DNA from 3 places in the Burkholderia arboris genome. Region 1 is predicted to be linked to each of the others. Evidence: riboswitches for the same ligand, from Rfam matches in the RefSeq annotation. Region 1 holds a riboswitch; each other region holds the start of a gene.
The links. Region 1 has a riboswitch for manganese ahead of OHZ10_RS05020 (TMEM165/GDT1 family protein). Riboswitches for the same ligand answer to the same signal wherever they lie in the genome.
Positions count from the first base shown of each region.

Region 2: linked by a shared signal. The riboswitch ahead of OHZ10_RS20680 (sodium:calcium antiporter) and the one ahead of OHZ10_RS05020 (TMEM165/GDT1 family protein) in region 1 are both predicted to bind manganese.
Region 3: linked by a shared signal. The riboswitch ahead of OHZ10_RS15045 (sodium:calcium antiporter) and the one ahead of OHZ10_RS05020 (TMEM165/GDT1 family protein) in region 1 are both predicted to bind manganese.

Region 1 covers NZ_CP109821.1:1,055,036-1,059,511, forward strand. The annotation lists gene OHZ10_RS05015 (DUF4136 domain-containing protein) at 1-667, shown strand, start outside; gene OHZ10_RS05020 (TMEM165/GDT1 family protein) at 720-1,292, opposite strand; yybP-ykoY riboswitch at 1,387-1,508, opposite strand; gene guaD (guanine deaminase) at 1,651-2,970, opposite strand; gene OHZ10_RS05030 (adenosine deaminase) at 3,342-4,367, opposite strand; gene xdhC (xanthine dehydrogenase accessory protein XdhC) at 4,386-4,476, opposite strand, start outside.
Region 2 covers NZ_CP109822.1:757,809-762,284, reverse strand. The annotation lists gene OHZ10_RS20690 (heavy metal response regulator transcription factor) at 1-21, shown strand, start outside; gene OHZ10_RS20685 (heavy metal sensor histidine kinase) at 18-1,436, shown strand; yybP-ykoY riboswitch at 1,587-1,763, shown strand; gene OHZ10_RS20680 (sodium:calcium antiporter) at 1,837-2,847, shown strand; gene OHZ10_RS20675 (copper-binding protein) at 2,954-3,328, opposite strand; gene OHZ10_RS20670 (efflux RND transporter permease subunit) at 3,325-4,476, opposite strand, start outside.
Region 3 covers NZ_CP109821.1:3,201,525-3,206,000, forward strand. The annotation lists gene dmeF (CDF family Co(II)/Ni(II) efflux transporter DmeF) at 1-418, opposite strand, end outside; gene OHZ10_RS15040 (metal/formaldehyde-sensitive transcriptional repressor) at 431-703, opposite strand; gene OHZ10_RS15045 (sodium:calcium antiporter) at 917-1,915, opposite strand; yybP-ykoY riboswitch at 1,973-2,147, opposite strand; gene OHZ10_RS15050 (plastocyanin/azurin family copper-binding protein) at 2,385-2,801, shown strand; gene OHZ10_RS15055 (chromate resistance protein ChrB domain-containing protein) at 3,112-4,089, shown strand; gene OHZ10_RS15060 (chromate transporter) at 4,086-4,476, shown strand, end outside.

The DNA.
Region 1 (4,476 bases):
CTGGGCGGCGGCGCTGTGCGTGGCGCTGCTGACGGGCTGCACCAGCTATGTGACAACCCAGGTCACGGCCTTCTCCGACTGGAGCGGCAGCGACGCGACACGCACCTATGCGTTCACGCGCACCGATGCGCAGAAGAACAGCATCGAGCAGTCGACCTACGAGCCGATCGTCGCGAACGAGCTGTCCGCGTATGCGTTCCGGCAGGTGCCGCCGGCGCAGGCGCGCTATCTCGTCGGGCTGACCTATGCGGTCGGCAGCGATCTCGTGACGGTGCCGCAACCGGTCTACTACGATCCGTGGTTTGCGCCCGGGCCGTACTGGCGGCGCGGGCCGTGGGGCCCCTGGGGCCCGTGGGGGCCGATGCCGGCCGGCTATGTCGCGCAGACGTACCAGGTGTTCGACTACACGCTCGGGATCCGCATCACCGAGCGCGCGACGGGCAAGGAGGTGTACAACGTGTCCGCGCGCACGACCGGCGACAACGGCACGCTGCTGTATGCGATGCCGTTCCTCGCGCGCAGCGCGCTCGCCGATTTCCCGCTGTCGAACGGCGCGGTCCGCTCGGTCCGGCTGCCGGTCGACAAGCGCGGCGGGCCGGCGGCGCCGGCCGCCAACGAGCGCGCGGTGCCGGCTGCACCGGCGTCGGGCGCGGCCGTCGCGAAGTAGCGCAGTATCCCGCTCGGCGCGGCCGTCCGGCCGCGCCGGCCATTCCCCTCCGTCAGACCCCGATACCCAGCAGCGCCAGCGCGCCGAGCACGACGAACAGCACGGCTGCGATCCCGTGCACGAGCTTGGTCGGCAGGCGGTGCGCGAAGCGGTCGCCGAGCAGGATCGCCGGCACGTTCGCGAGCATCATCCCGAGCGTCGTGCCGGCCACGACGCCGATGTAATCCTGGAAGCGTGCGGCCAGCGCGACGGTCGCGATCTGCGTCTTGTCGCCCATTTCCGCGAGGAAGAACGCGACGAGCGTCGCGCCGAATACGCCGAGCCGCGAACGGTTGGCGTTGGCTTCGTCGGCATCGAGCTTGTCGGGCACGAGAATCCACAACCCCATCGCGATGAACGAGAACGCGAGCGCCCAGCGCATGATCGACGGCGTGACGAGCGCGCCGAGCCATTCGCCGAGTGCGCCTGCGAAACCGTGGTTCACGAGCGTCGCGACGAGCACGCCGAGAATGATCGGCACCGGCTTGCGATAGCGCGCGGCCAGAACGAGGGAAAGCAGTTGGGTCTTGTCGCCGATTTCAGCGAGGGCGACGGCGCCGGTGGAGATCAGGAAAGCTTGGGACACGGATGGGGTTCCACGGGCCGATGTTGTGCGTGCGAGCGACGATCCACGCCGCGCCGGGCCCTGATGCGGCGCGCTGTGAACCATCGGTCTCGCCAGGCCAACGTGGCTGCGTCCGCCATGGCCAAACGGCCAAGTCTGTTGACGGACGCCTCCGTCACGATGCGCGCCGGGGGCGCGGGACATCGAGCGGAGCGGCTACTCCCCAATGAGCGGCGAATTCTAGCACGGCGGATTGCGTGCGGGAAAGCGGCCGGGCCGGTGTGGGGCCCGATCGGCGTGTGGCGCGTCGGGCTGCCCGGCAAGCGCGGCGGCGAATGCGCCGCGCCTGCCGGGGCAGCGTTCCGGCACGCCGCTACCGTTACGCGGTGGCCGCGCGGCGCGCGGCGCCGCGCTCGTGGACGAGTTCGCCGGCTGCGTAGGTGCGGTACACCGCGCGGTCGTCGCCGAGCAGCGCGAACGCGAACAGCAGTTCCTCGAGTGAATCCGCGCGCTTCGTGCGACGCGCGAGCAGCGGCGTGGCCTGCGGGTCGAGCACGACGAAGTCGGCTTCGGTGCGCGGCTTCAGCGTGCCGACCGTGTCGGCGAGGTCGAGTGCCTGCGCGGCGCCGGCCGTCGCGAGCCAGAACATCCGCGTGGCGGTCAGGTGGTGGCCCGACAGCCGTGCGACCTTGTGCGCCTCGTTCATCGTCTGCAGCATCGAGAACGACGTGCCGCCGCCGACGTCGGTCGCGAGCGTGACCGGCACGTCGTGTTCGCCGGCCTTGTCGAAGTCGAACAGCCCGCTGCCGAGGAAGAAGTTCGACGTCGGGCAGTGCGCGACGACGGTGCGCGTCTCGGCCATCCGGCGGCGGTCCTCGTCGTCGAGGTGGATGCAGTGGCCGTACACCGCGCGCGGACGCAGCAGCCCGTAGCGGTCGTAGATGTCGAGATAGCTGCGATGGCCGGGGAACAGTTCGGCCACCCATTTCACCTCGTCGACGTTTTCCGCGACGTGGCTCTGCACGAACACGTCCGGATGGCGGCGCGCGAGTTCACCGCACGCCTCGAGCTGCGCCTCGGTCGACGTCGGCGCGAAGCGCGGCGTCAGCGCATACATCTGGCGGCCCTTGCCGTGCCAGCGGTCGATCAGCTCGGCGCTGTCGTCATAACCCGATTGTGCGGTGTCGCGCAGGAACTCGGGGCAGTTGCGGTCCATCAGCACCTTGCCCGCGATCATCCTCAGGTCTCGCGCGTCGCTCGCCGCGAACAGTGCATCGGCCGACTGCTTGTGCACCGTGCAGTAGACGAGCGCGCTCGTCGTGCCGCACGCGAGCAGTTCGTCAACGAAGAAATCGGCGACTTCGCGCGCATGCTCGGGATCGCCGAACTGGCGCTCGGTCGGGAACGTGTACTTGTCGAGCCACGGCAGCAGGCCCGGCGCCGGCGACGCGATCATGTCCGTCTGCGGATAGTGGATGTGCGTGTCGATGAAGCCCGGCACGATCAGCTTGTCGCGCAGGTCGTGGACGACCGCGTCGCGCGCGAGCGTTGCCGCGAGTTGCGCGTACGGGCCGGCCGCGACGACCTTGCCGTCGGCGACGATCAGGAGGCCGTCGGTCTCGTAGTTCGCGGCCTGGCTCGATTGCGCCGGGTCGCCGTTGAAGGTCAGCAGCTGGGAACGGAAAGCGGTTTGCGTCATGACGAATGGTCCTGCATCAAGGTAAGGCGAACAGAAGAAAGCGATCGACGCCGCACGGGGGCGGGACGGTGCTTCGCGAGCGGTGGCGGCACGCTGCGTGCGGCACGACCGGAGGCGATTGCGCGGGCGAATGCGGCGGCCGAAGCCGCCAGCCAGTGGTTGCCGGCTAACCTCGCGACCGTTGCGCTCGCGACCGATGCGGCGGCGAACGGAACGGCACACCGCGACGGCAGGCACCGGCGAGCGACGACGCATAGCGCCGTCGTCACTCGCGCACGCACGCGAGCGGCCCGGCGCAAGGCCGGACCGGTGGTCGCGAGGCGGATGCCGTTGCCGTGTCTCATCTGTCTAGCGTTCCTCGATGCGGGCCGTCACGCGGCCTGCCAGTACGCGTCGAGGCGCGCGTACAGTGCGTCGCGCTGCGCCGGTTCGATGAACGACGCCTCGAAGCCGTTGCGGATCACCGCGTGGACTTCCGCATCCGTGAGCTGCAGCCCTTCGGCCGTCGCGAAGTAGTTTTCATTGACGTAGCCGCCGAAATACGCCGGATCGTCGGAGTTGATCGTTACCGCGACACCGCGGTCGAGCAGCGCCTTCAGCGTGTGCTTCGCCATGTCGTCGAATACGCACAGCTTCAGGTTCGACAGCGGGCAGACGGTCAGCGCCGTGCGCGTTTTCGCGAGGCGTTCGACGAGTGCGGCGTCTTCGATGCTGCGCACGCCGTGGTCGATCCGGTCGACCTTCAGCACGTCGAGCGCTTCGTAGATATAGGCCGGCGGGCCTTCCTCGCCTGCGTGTGCGACGAGCTTCAGCCCGAGTGCGCGCGCCTTTTCGAACACGCGTGCGAACTTGGTCGGCGGATGGCCGAGCTCGGACGAGTCGAGGCCCACGCCGATCAGCCGGTGGCGATAGCGCTCGAACAGCGGCAATGCGGATTCGAACGTCGCGAGCGCATCCTCTTCGGACAGGTGGCGCAGGAAGCACAGGATCAGCTTGCTCGACAGCCCGCGCTGCTCGGCATCGGCGAGTGCGCGCTCGATGCCCGCGACGACCGTCCCGATCGGCACGCCGCGCTCGGTGTGCGTCTGCGGATCGAAGAACAGCTCGGTGTGGACGACGTTGTCGGCGAGCGCGCGTTCGCAGTACGCGGCCGTCATGTCGTAGAAATCCTGCTCGGTCAGCAGCACGCTCGCGCCGGCGTAATAGATGTCGAGAAACGACTGCAGGTCGGTGAACGCGTACGCCGCGCGCAGCGCGTCGATCGAGTCGTACGCGAGCTTCACGCCGTTGCGCTGCGCGAGCGCGAAAATCAGTTCGGGCTCGAGCGAGCCTTCGATATGGATGTGCAGCTCCGCTTTCGGCGCGCGGGCTATCTTGTCCTTGAATGTCGGGGTCATGGCGTCGTTCTTGGTCGGTCAGTAGGTAGGGGAAGCCTGCGCGGACGCATTCGCCTCGACGGCCTGCAGCAATTGCGCAGCCACCGAGATCGCGATCACTTCGGGCGCC
Region 2 (4,476 bases), on a different replicon from region 1:
GTGCTCGAGGATCGCTCGTGACCGCGAGCCCGGCGTCGTATTCGCTGCTGCGGCGCCTGACGGTCGCGTTCGCCGTCGTCGCCGCGCTCGTGTTCGCGCTGACCGGCGCGTATCTGTACCGTTCGCTGTCCGCAGAACTCACGCGGCGCGACGACATCGAGATCTCCGGCAAGCTCAACCAGTTCCTGCAACTCTCGCATGCCAGCGGATCGACGGCCGCGCTGCGCGCCGATCCGGCCGTGTTTCATGAAGTGCTGCTGTCGCACCCGGGCGTCTATCTCGGCATCTACGACGCGCAGAACCACCCGCTCGTCGAGCATTCCGACGAGGCCGGCAACACGCTCGCTTCCGTCATCGCGGCATCGCATCCGGCCGGTGGCAGCGCCGGCCCGTTCACCTGCTCGCCATCCGGCATCGGCACGTCGCGCTGCGTGTACGCCCGCGAAACGCTGCCGTCCGGCGAAGCGATCCAGGTCGCGCTCGCGCGCACGGCGACCGACCGGCATTCGCTGCTCGAAAGCTATCGTGTCGACATCTGGCTCGCGGCGGCCGTCGGCGCGCTGCTGGTCGGCGCACTCGGCTATGCGGTCGCGTCGCGCGGCCTGCGCCCGGTCGAGAGCCTCGGCCGGCAGACGTCGCGCATCGAGGCGCACAACCTGAACGCGCGCCTCGACGCGCGCGGCGGCCCCGTCGAGCTGCGTGAACTCGCGACGTCGGTCAACCGCATGCTCGACCGCCTCGAACGCGCGTTCGTGCGGCTGTCGCAGTTCTCGTCCGATCTCGCCCATGACATGCGCACGCCGCTCGCGAACGTGATCAGCTCGTCGCAGATTACGCTGTCGCGTGCGCGCTCGACCGAGGAATACGAAGCGCTGATCGATTCGAACATCGAGGAATGCGAACGGCTGCAGCGGATGATCGAGAACATGCTGTTTCTCGCGCGCACCGACAATGCGCGGCAGCACCTGAAGGCCACCGCGCTCGACGCGGGCAGCGAACTGCGCCGGCTCGCGTCGTATTTCCAGGCGCTGGCCGACGAAGCGGGCGTGCGCATCGACGTGCAGGGCGAAGCGCCGGTCATCGCCGACGCAACGCTGTTCCGGCGCGCAGTGAGCAACCTCGCGTCGAATGCGCTCGAACACGCGGAAGCCGCGTCGACGATCGAGCTGGCCGTTTCGACGCAAGGGAATTTCGCAGTCGTCGAAGTGACGAATCGCGGCGGCGCGATTCCGCCCGAACAGGTCGAGCGGATCTTCGAACGCTTCTACCGCATCGATTCGTCGCGGCACGGCGCGGCCCGCAATGCGGGGCTGGGGCTCGCGATCGTGAAGTCGATCATGGAACTGCATCGCGGCAAGGTCGAAGTCGCGAGCCGCGACGGGCGCACGACGTTCGCGCTCTACTTTCCGCGCAGCGTGGAAGGGCAATCCGGTTAGCGATTCTCATTCACGACGTTCACGTGACGTCACCCCATGCCGATTGCTTTCCGATGCGGCAAGCGTGCCCGCCATGCACGCGCCTTTCCTCATCCGATGCAAGGATATGCACACGCAAGCTTGCCGAAAGCAATCGGCTCGGCTAGACTGCCCTTCGTCTTTGGGGAGTAGCCTGCTTTCCGTCCCCCGGAAAGCGAACGCGTCAACACACTCGGCCTGCGGCCGTGGCGCGTTCAGCCGGATCGGCTTGGCGAGACCATAGGCGCATCGCGTCGTTCCTGGTCGGACGTCGGCGGATGCGCCATGGTTCGTCAGCGTCCGACCACGGAGTCCCCATGTTCCCCGCAACCTTCTCCCCGCGCTCCCCCGCCCGTTACGCACGTGCCTGCGGAGGTGCCGCATGACCTACATGTTCCTCGAACTGGCGTTCATGCTGATCGTCATCCTCGTCGCGGCCGAGGTCTTTACCAATGCGCTCGAACATCTCGGCGAACGCCTGAAGATTTCCGAAGGCGTTACCGGTTCGCTGTTCGCGGCCGTCGGCACCGCGCTGCCCGAAACGATGGTGCCGCTGCTCGCACTGGCCGGCGGCACCGCGAACCAGGCCGTCAACGAGGAAATCGGCGTCGGCGCGATTCTCGGCGCGCCGCTGATGCTCGCGACGCTCACCACGTTCCTGATGACGCTCGCCGTGATCCGCTCGCGCGGGCTGCGCGGCACGATCGCACCGGAGCGCACGGGCTTCGTGCGTGACATGAACTACTTCCTCGCAGCCTTCTCGCTGGCCACCGCCGCGATGTTCGTCCCGCATCACAACTGGGCCGTGCGGGCACTGCTCGCCGCGATGCTGGTCGGCATCTACGTGATGTACGTCGTGATGACGTTCCGCGCATCGACCCAGCTCGTCGATGCCGGGCACGGCACCGAAGCGCCCCATGCGATGTTCCTGTCGCGTCTCGGCCTGCCGACCAACCTGGCGACGATCGCGCTGCAGTTGCTGATCGGCCTCGCGTTGCTGATCGCCGGTGCGAAGGGCTTCATTCACGGCGTGGAAGGCGTGTCGCACGTGCTCGGCATCTCGGCGCTGCTGCTGTCGCTGATCATCGTGCCGATCGCGACGGAGTTGCCGGAGAAGGTCAACAGCGTGCTGTGGATCCGGCGCAAGAAGGACACGCTCGCGTTAGGCAACATCACCGGCGCGATGGTGTTCCAGGGCACGCTGCTGCCGGCAATCGGCATCATGCTGACGCCGTGGGAGCCGCGCCCCGAAGTGCTGACCGGCGTGATCATCACGTTCGCGGCGGCCGCGTGGCTGCGCTTCAATGCGCGCACGCGCGGGCTCGCGATCTGGGCGCTGCTCGCGAACGGCGCGGGTTATGCGGGGTATCTGGTCCTGACGCTGACGCGTTGATGCTGATGCCCTGACGCCAGGAACGGGCGCGCCGGCCGACGGACACGTCGGCGCGGCGCGCTTCGCTGCGCGGGACGCAGGCGGCAACAACGCCCGCTCCGGACGATCAGGAACCCTTGACGAGCTTGACGATCGTCAGCGTGCCATCGACCTTCTCGATCCGCACCTTGACCTTGTCGCCCGCATGCGCATGCGCGAGCATCGCCGCATCCTTCGCCTTGAACGCCATCGTCATCGCCGGCATCCCGACGTTTTCAAGCGCGCCGTGCTTCAGCGTGATCTTGCCGCTCGCGGCATCGACCTTCTTCACTTCGGCATCGGTCAGCGCGGCATTCGACTCGGCCGCACCGTCCGACGACATCTTCATGCCCGACATGTCCATGCCCGACATCTCGCCGGCGGCAAACGCCGGTACGGCGACAGCGCCGAGCGCGACGACGGCGGTTGCGGTAGCGGTGGCGATCAATCGATTCATCTTCATCGTAATTCTCCAGTTGGGGTGGATGGCACGTTCGTGCCGGAAGGAACTGCATCGGAATGCCGCACCTGGCCCGCGCTTCGTGCACGACGGCGCTGAAACAGGAGCCACGCGGCGGGAATGACGAACATCGACAGCAGCGGTGCCGTGACCATGCCGCCGACCATCGGCGCGGCGATGCGCTGCATGACTTCGGAACCGGCGCCGTGGCCGACCATGATCGGCACGAGGCCGGCGAGCACGACGGCGACCGTCATCGCCTTCGGCCGCACGCGCAGCACCGCGCCCTCGCGGATCGCGTCGAGCAGCACCGCATCGGTCAGCGGTGCGCCGGCATCGAGCCGGCGCTGCAGCGCGCCCTTCAGGTACAACAGCATCACGACGCCGAACTCGGCGGCCACACCGGCCAGCGCGATGAAGCCAACCGACGTCGCGACGGACACCGCATGGCCCAGCACCCACACGAGCCAGAAGCCGCCGATCAGCGCGAACGGCACCGTCGACATCAGCAGCAGCGCATCGGCCGCCGAATCGAACGTGAGGAACAGCAGCACGAAGATGACGACGAGCGTGACGGGCACGACGGTGCGCAGTGTCGCCGCCGCGCGCTCGAGATACTCGAACTGCCCCGACCACGCGATCGAATAGCCGGGCGGCAATGCGACCTGTTGCGCGACGGCCTGCTGCATCGCACGGACCGCCGTGCTCAGGTCGACGCCGCGGAGATCGACGTACACATAGCCGGACAGCCGCGCGTTCTCGCTGCGGATCATCGGCGGCCCGTCGGCGATGTCGATGCGCGCGACGTCGCCGAGGCGGATCTGCGCGCCGCGCGCGGTGACGACCGGCAGTTGCCGCAGGTTCTCGAGCGAATCGCGGATCTCGCGCGGATAGCGGATGTTGATCGGGAAGCGCTCACGCCCCGCGATCACTTCGCCGACATCGTCGCCGCCGACCGCCGACGACACGACCGACTGGATATCGGCGACCGACAAGCCGTAGCGCGCGGCCGCGAGCCGGTCGATATCGACGTCGATGTAGCGCCCGCCGGTCAATCGTTCCGCAAGCGCGGACGTCACGCCCGGCACGTGCTTCACGGCCGCCTCGACCTGCGTCGCGATCGCATCGATGCCGGCGAGGTCCGGCCCGGA
Region 3 (4,476 bases), 1.5 Mb from region 1:
CGGCAACCGCAATCGGAATTGCTTCACCGAAATGGATTGGCACCGGGGCAAGCAGGCGGGCAATCGCTTCATACCCGATCAACAGCGCGATCATCGCAAGCACGATGGCGCTCGTGAAGCCGGCCAGGTCGCCGAGCTTCCCCGTGCCGAATACGAAACGCGGGTCGCTCGCGTGTTTGCGTGCGTAGGTATAGGCCAGCGCCGCAATCAACATAGCGCCGGCGTGCGTCGACATGTGCAGCCCGTCGGCGATGAGCGCTAGCGAGCCAAAAATCGAGCCGCCGACGATCTCGGCCACCATCATGGCCGCGCACAGCCCGATAACCATCCAGGTCCTGCGCTCGTTCTCTTCGTGCGCGGCGCCGAGAAAAATGTGGTCGTGACCCGCGCCGAACGCGGCATCCTTGAAATCGCTCATTCGGGCACCCGATTACTTGAAATAGCTGTGGACGACTTCGACCAGCTGCTCGGTCGCGCTGCCCTCGTCTTCATGCCCCTCGGCATCGACAAGATGGCTTCGGATGTGATCCTCGAGTACGACCGCGAGCAGCCCGTTCATCGCGCCGCGACTGCTCGTGATGAGCTGGAGAATTTCGTTGCAGCCGCGCTCTTGTTCCAGCGCACGCTCGATCGCTTCGACCTGCCCCTTGATGCGGCGGACGCGATTCAGCAGCTTCTGCTTTTCCTTGACGGTGTGACTCATGATGGCTCCCTGATATAGCGTGGGGGAGTATATTATAAATCCCCATTCCATATAGGGAGGAGGGGTATCGGTCGGCCTAATGCAAGGTTGGCTCGCGGAAGTTGTACTTGCGGATAACGGGACCAGATTTCCTGCAGTGCCAGGTCGACGCGAACGCTCGGATACTTACGCGACGGCATCGATCACCGGGTTGCGATGCCGTCGCAGATTTCGTCAGATGACAAACAGCAACGCCGCGAAGACTGCATAGAGCCAGCCAACTTGCGCGAGTTGTCGGCTGCGCACCTTCGCTGCGCTGAATGACCATTGCAGGAAGGCGATAGCCAGTGCCGTGATGCCGGCCGCGAGAATGGAAGGCGTCGCCAGATGCCACGGAGTAAAGAACAGACCAAACGCCGTCGGGATCGTCGCCTGGATCATCATCGCGCCGCTGATGTTGGCCAGCGCAAGCCGCTCCTTACCTTGTCGCACCCAGATCACCGCGTTCATGATTTCGGGCAGTTCGGTCGCAATTGGGCTGAACAGCAACGCGGTGAGCTGCGGGCTCAATCCGAGCCATGGGCCGACAGCTTCGATCTGACGGACAAACAGATGGGATGCCGCGAAGATCACCACCAGCGCTCCGATCACCTGCAACGCCACCCAGAACATGGCCGGATTTACATCGCGCGGGCGCAGCTTCAACGGTTCGAGTTCGCCGTGCTCATCGCCGTCGCCGGAAGCAGTCAACTCCTTCCAGCAGTAGACCGCGTAGGCTGCGAGAAAAGCGAGGCCGAGCAACGGCTTGAAGCTGAAAAGGACTAGGCCGAGCCCGATCTTCACGACGAAAATCGCAAGAAACCAGAGCTGGTCCCGCCGAAGACGCTTCGTGTCGGCATCGATCGCGCCGGCCCGCACTTTACCCACGCGACGGGCCGTGGCCAGCAATGCAACGCCGACGACCGCATATGCGACCGTGCTCAGCGCGAGTGGTCCGCCAATCGCGGCGCCAACGCCGATTTCCTTCTGCGCGGGTGAGCTGCCGAACGCCACTGCGACGAGCGTCACCACGCTTTCCGGAAGCGCGGTGCCGAATGCGGCGAGGATTGTGCCGGTCGCCGTCTGCGTCAGATTGAGCTTCTGGCCCAGCCACTCAACGCCGTTGACGAACGTTTCGCAGGAGAAGTAGATGATGCCGGCGGCGGCGATGAGCAGAGCGAAGGTCAGGATCATGACAGTCGCCCCTGGACGAGGGTGTGGGGTGCGAATAGCACTTCTAGTTCTCCACGAGCCGGGCCACTTAACCAATGACGCCGCCCTTCGCCCGGCTCGGGTGGAAGGAAGGCGTCAAAGGTCTCGTCAGGCCGTGGAACGGCTGCCGGCGCCATGGCATGGGATGCCAATTATGTTGACGACGGCGCTTTGCCGGGGATGGCAAAGCAGACTACTCCCCTAAGACGGGGGCGATTATATCCGGCTATTGCGTCGATAGGGTGACGCTACAGCGCGACAGCCGCAATGGCACGCGGAGCTCGGCTCCGGGAATAAGTGCCCCAAAGCGTACGTTTACAGTACGTATCGCTCGCCGCACAAAACGTTCATGCCGTCACACCGGCAGGGGCGTTTGTGTGCTCGAAGATTGGCGCACGGTAGTCGCTCGACTCGCGGCAGACGCGATGCTTCGATGCACTTGGAGGTAGCCATGCATGACATTTACAAGATCGTCATCGTCGCCGGTGCGACTGCGCTGGGGATTGCATCACATGCCAGTTGGGCGCAGCAGACAGTCAACGCGACATTGCTATCGAACTCGATCCAGCTCAAGACGCAAAGCGTGAAGTCTGGTCGCATCACGCTTGATGTCAAAAATGATGCGGGCAACAGCATGGAGCATGAGCTTGTCGTGCTCAAGACAGATCTCTCTGACGATGCGCTGCCTGTCAGCAAAGGACAGGTGCTGGAGCACAAGCTGAGAAAAATCGGGGAAGTGGAAGACATCGCGCCGGGCAAGAGCAAGCGCATGTCGCTCAAGCTCGCCCCCGGCCACTATGCGCTGATCTGCAACAAGCCGGGGCACTATGAGGCGGGCATGCATACGGCACTCGTCGTGACGCCGTAAAGCACTCCACCGGACCGAGAGCTGGCCCGCAGAACTCGAACGTCGTCTACTCTCGTTCCGCCTGAAGGGTCACCCGCCGCGCGACGGATGACCCTATCTCAATCCCGCCCGAGTGAGGCGCGGCACTTTCTTTGAACATCCAGCGGCTACCTGGCACGTTCCGGACCCCGGCGCTGAGCTGTCGGCGCGTCAGTCAATTGCTCCACCACCGCACATTTACCAACGCCCTGCGGAGAGGACGTGCGGCGCTACACGGCGATCCCACCAAGCAACCTTGTAGAATTGATAACACATGAGTAGCATAAGCTACATGGAAACAATTTCAACTTGGTCAATCCTCGTTCTGACCCTTCCGACGGAAAACGCAACGGCCCGCATGCGGTTCTGGCGCGCGCTCAAGGCGAAGGGCTGTGCGGTGTTGCGCGACGGCGTCTACCTGCTGCCCTACACCGAAGAGCACGAAGGGACGCTGCACGAGCTCGCGGACGCAATTGCCGAGAGTGGTGGCGCAGCTCACCTGTTGCGCGCACCGAGCCTGAACCCGTCACAGGAACAGGAATTCCGTGCGCTGTTCGACCGGGCCGACGACTACACCACATTCACGCGCGCGCTTGCAGATGCGCGCAAAACATTGGCCGGCCAGTCCGCCACTGAGCTCACCCGCCTGCTGCGTCGCTTGCGCAAGGATTTCGACGCGATCCAGGCGATCAACTACTTCCCGGGTGATTCGGCCACCCGCGCCGAGGTCGCGCTGCAGGATTTTGTTGCGCTGGTCGACACCGTGCTGTCGCCGGGAGAGCCGCATGCCGCGGACCGCGTCATTCGTCCACTGGCGATTGGCGAGTACCAACGCCGCGCCTGGGCGACGCGGCAGCGGATGTGGGTCGATCGCGTCGCCAGCGCGTGGCTGATCCGCCGCTTCATCGACGCGCAAGCAAGCTTCATCTGGCTCGCGTCGCCGGCCGATTGTCCGGCCGACGCACTCGGTTTCGATTTCGATGGCGCGACGTTCACACACGTCGGCGAGCGCGTGACGTTTGAAGTTCTGCTGGCAAGTTTCGGACTGGACAAGGACCCGGCACTGATGCGGCTCGGCGAGATCGTGCACGCGCTCGACGTGGGTGGTCCTGCCGCGCCTGAAGCGGTGGGCTTCGAGGCCGTGATGGCCGGCACGCGCCAACGAACAGAGAACGACGATCAGCTGCTCGAGCAGATGGGCGCCGTACTCGACTCCCTGTACGCGCACTTCACTTCGAACGGCAAAAACGAAACCATGGGCAAATCATGACCACTGCCATCGCCACGACCGAACCGACCTACTCGCTTGGCGAGCTCGTCGCCTACATGCTGCGTCTTGGCACGTTCGGTTTCGGCGGGCCGGTCGCGCTCGCAGGCTACATGCGTCGCGACCTGGTCGAGCGACGCGGCTGGATCACTGAGGCCGACTACAAGGAAGGTCTCACGCTGGCCCAGCTTGCACCGGGGCCAATGGCGGCTCAACTCGCGATCTATCTCGGCTTCGTCCACTATCGCCTTCTCGGCGCAACGCTGGTCGGTTTCGCGTTCGTGCTGCCGTCGTTCCTGATGGTGGTCGCGCTCGGATTCGCGTACGCGCATTTCGGCGGACTATCCTGGATGCAGGCCGTCTTCTACGGCGTCGGCGCCGCGGTGGTCG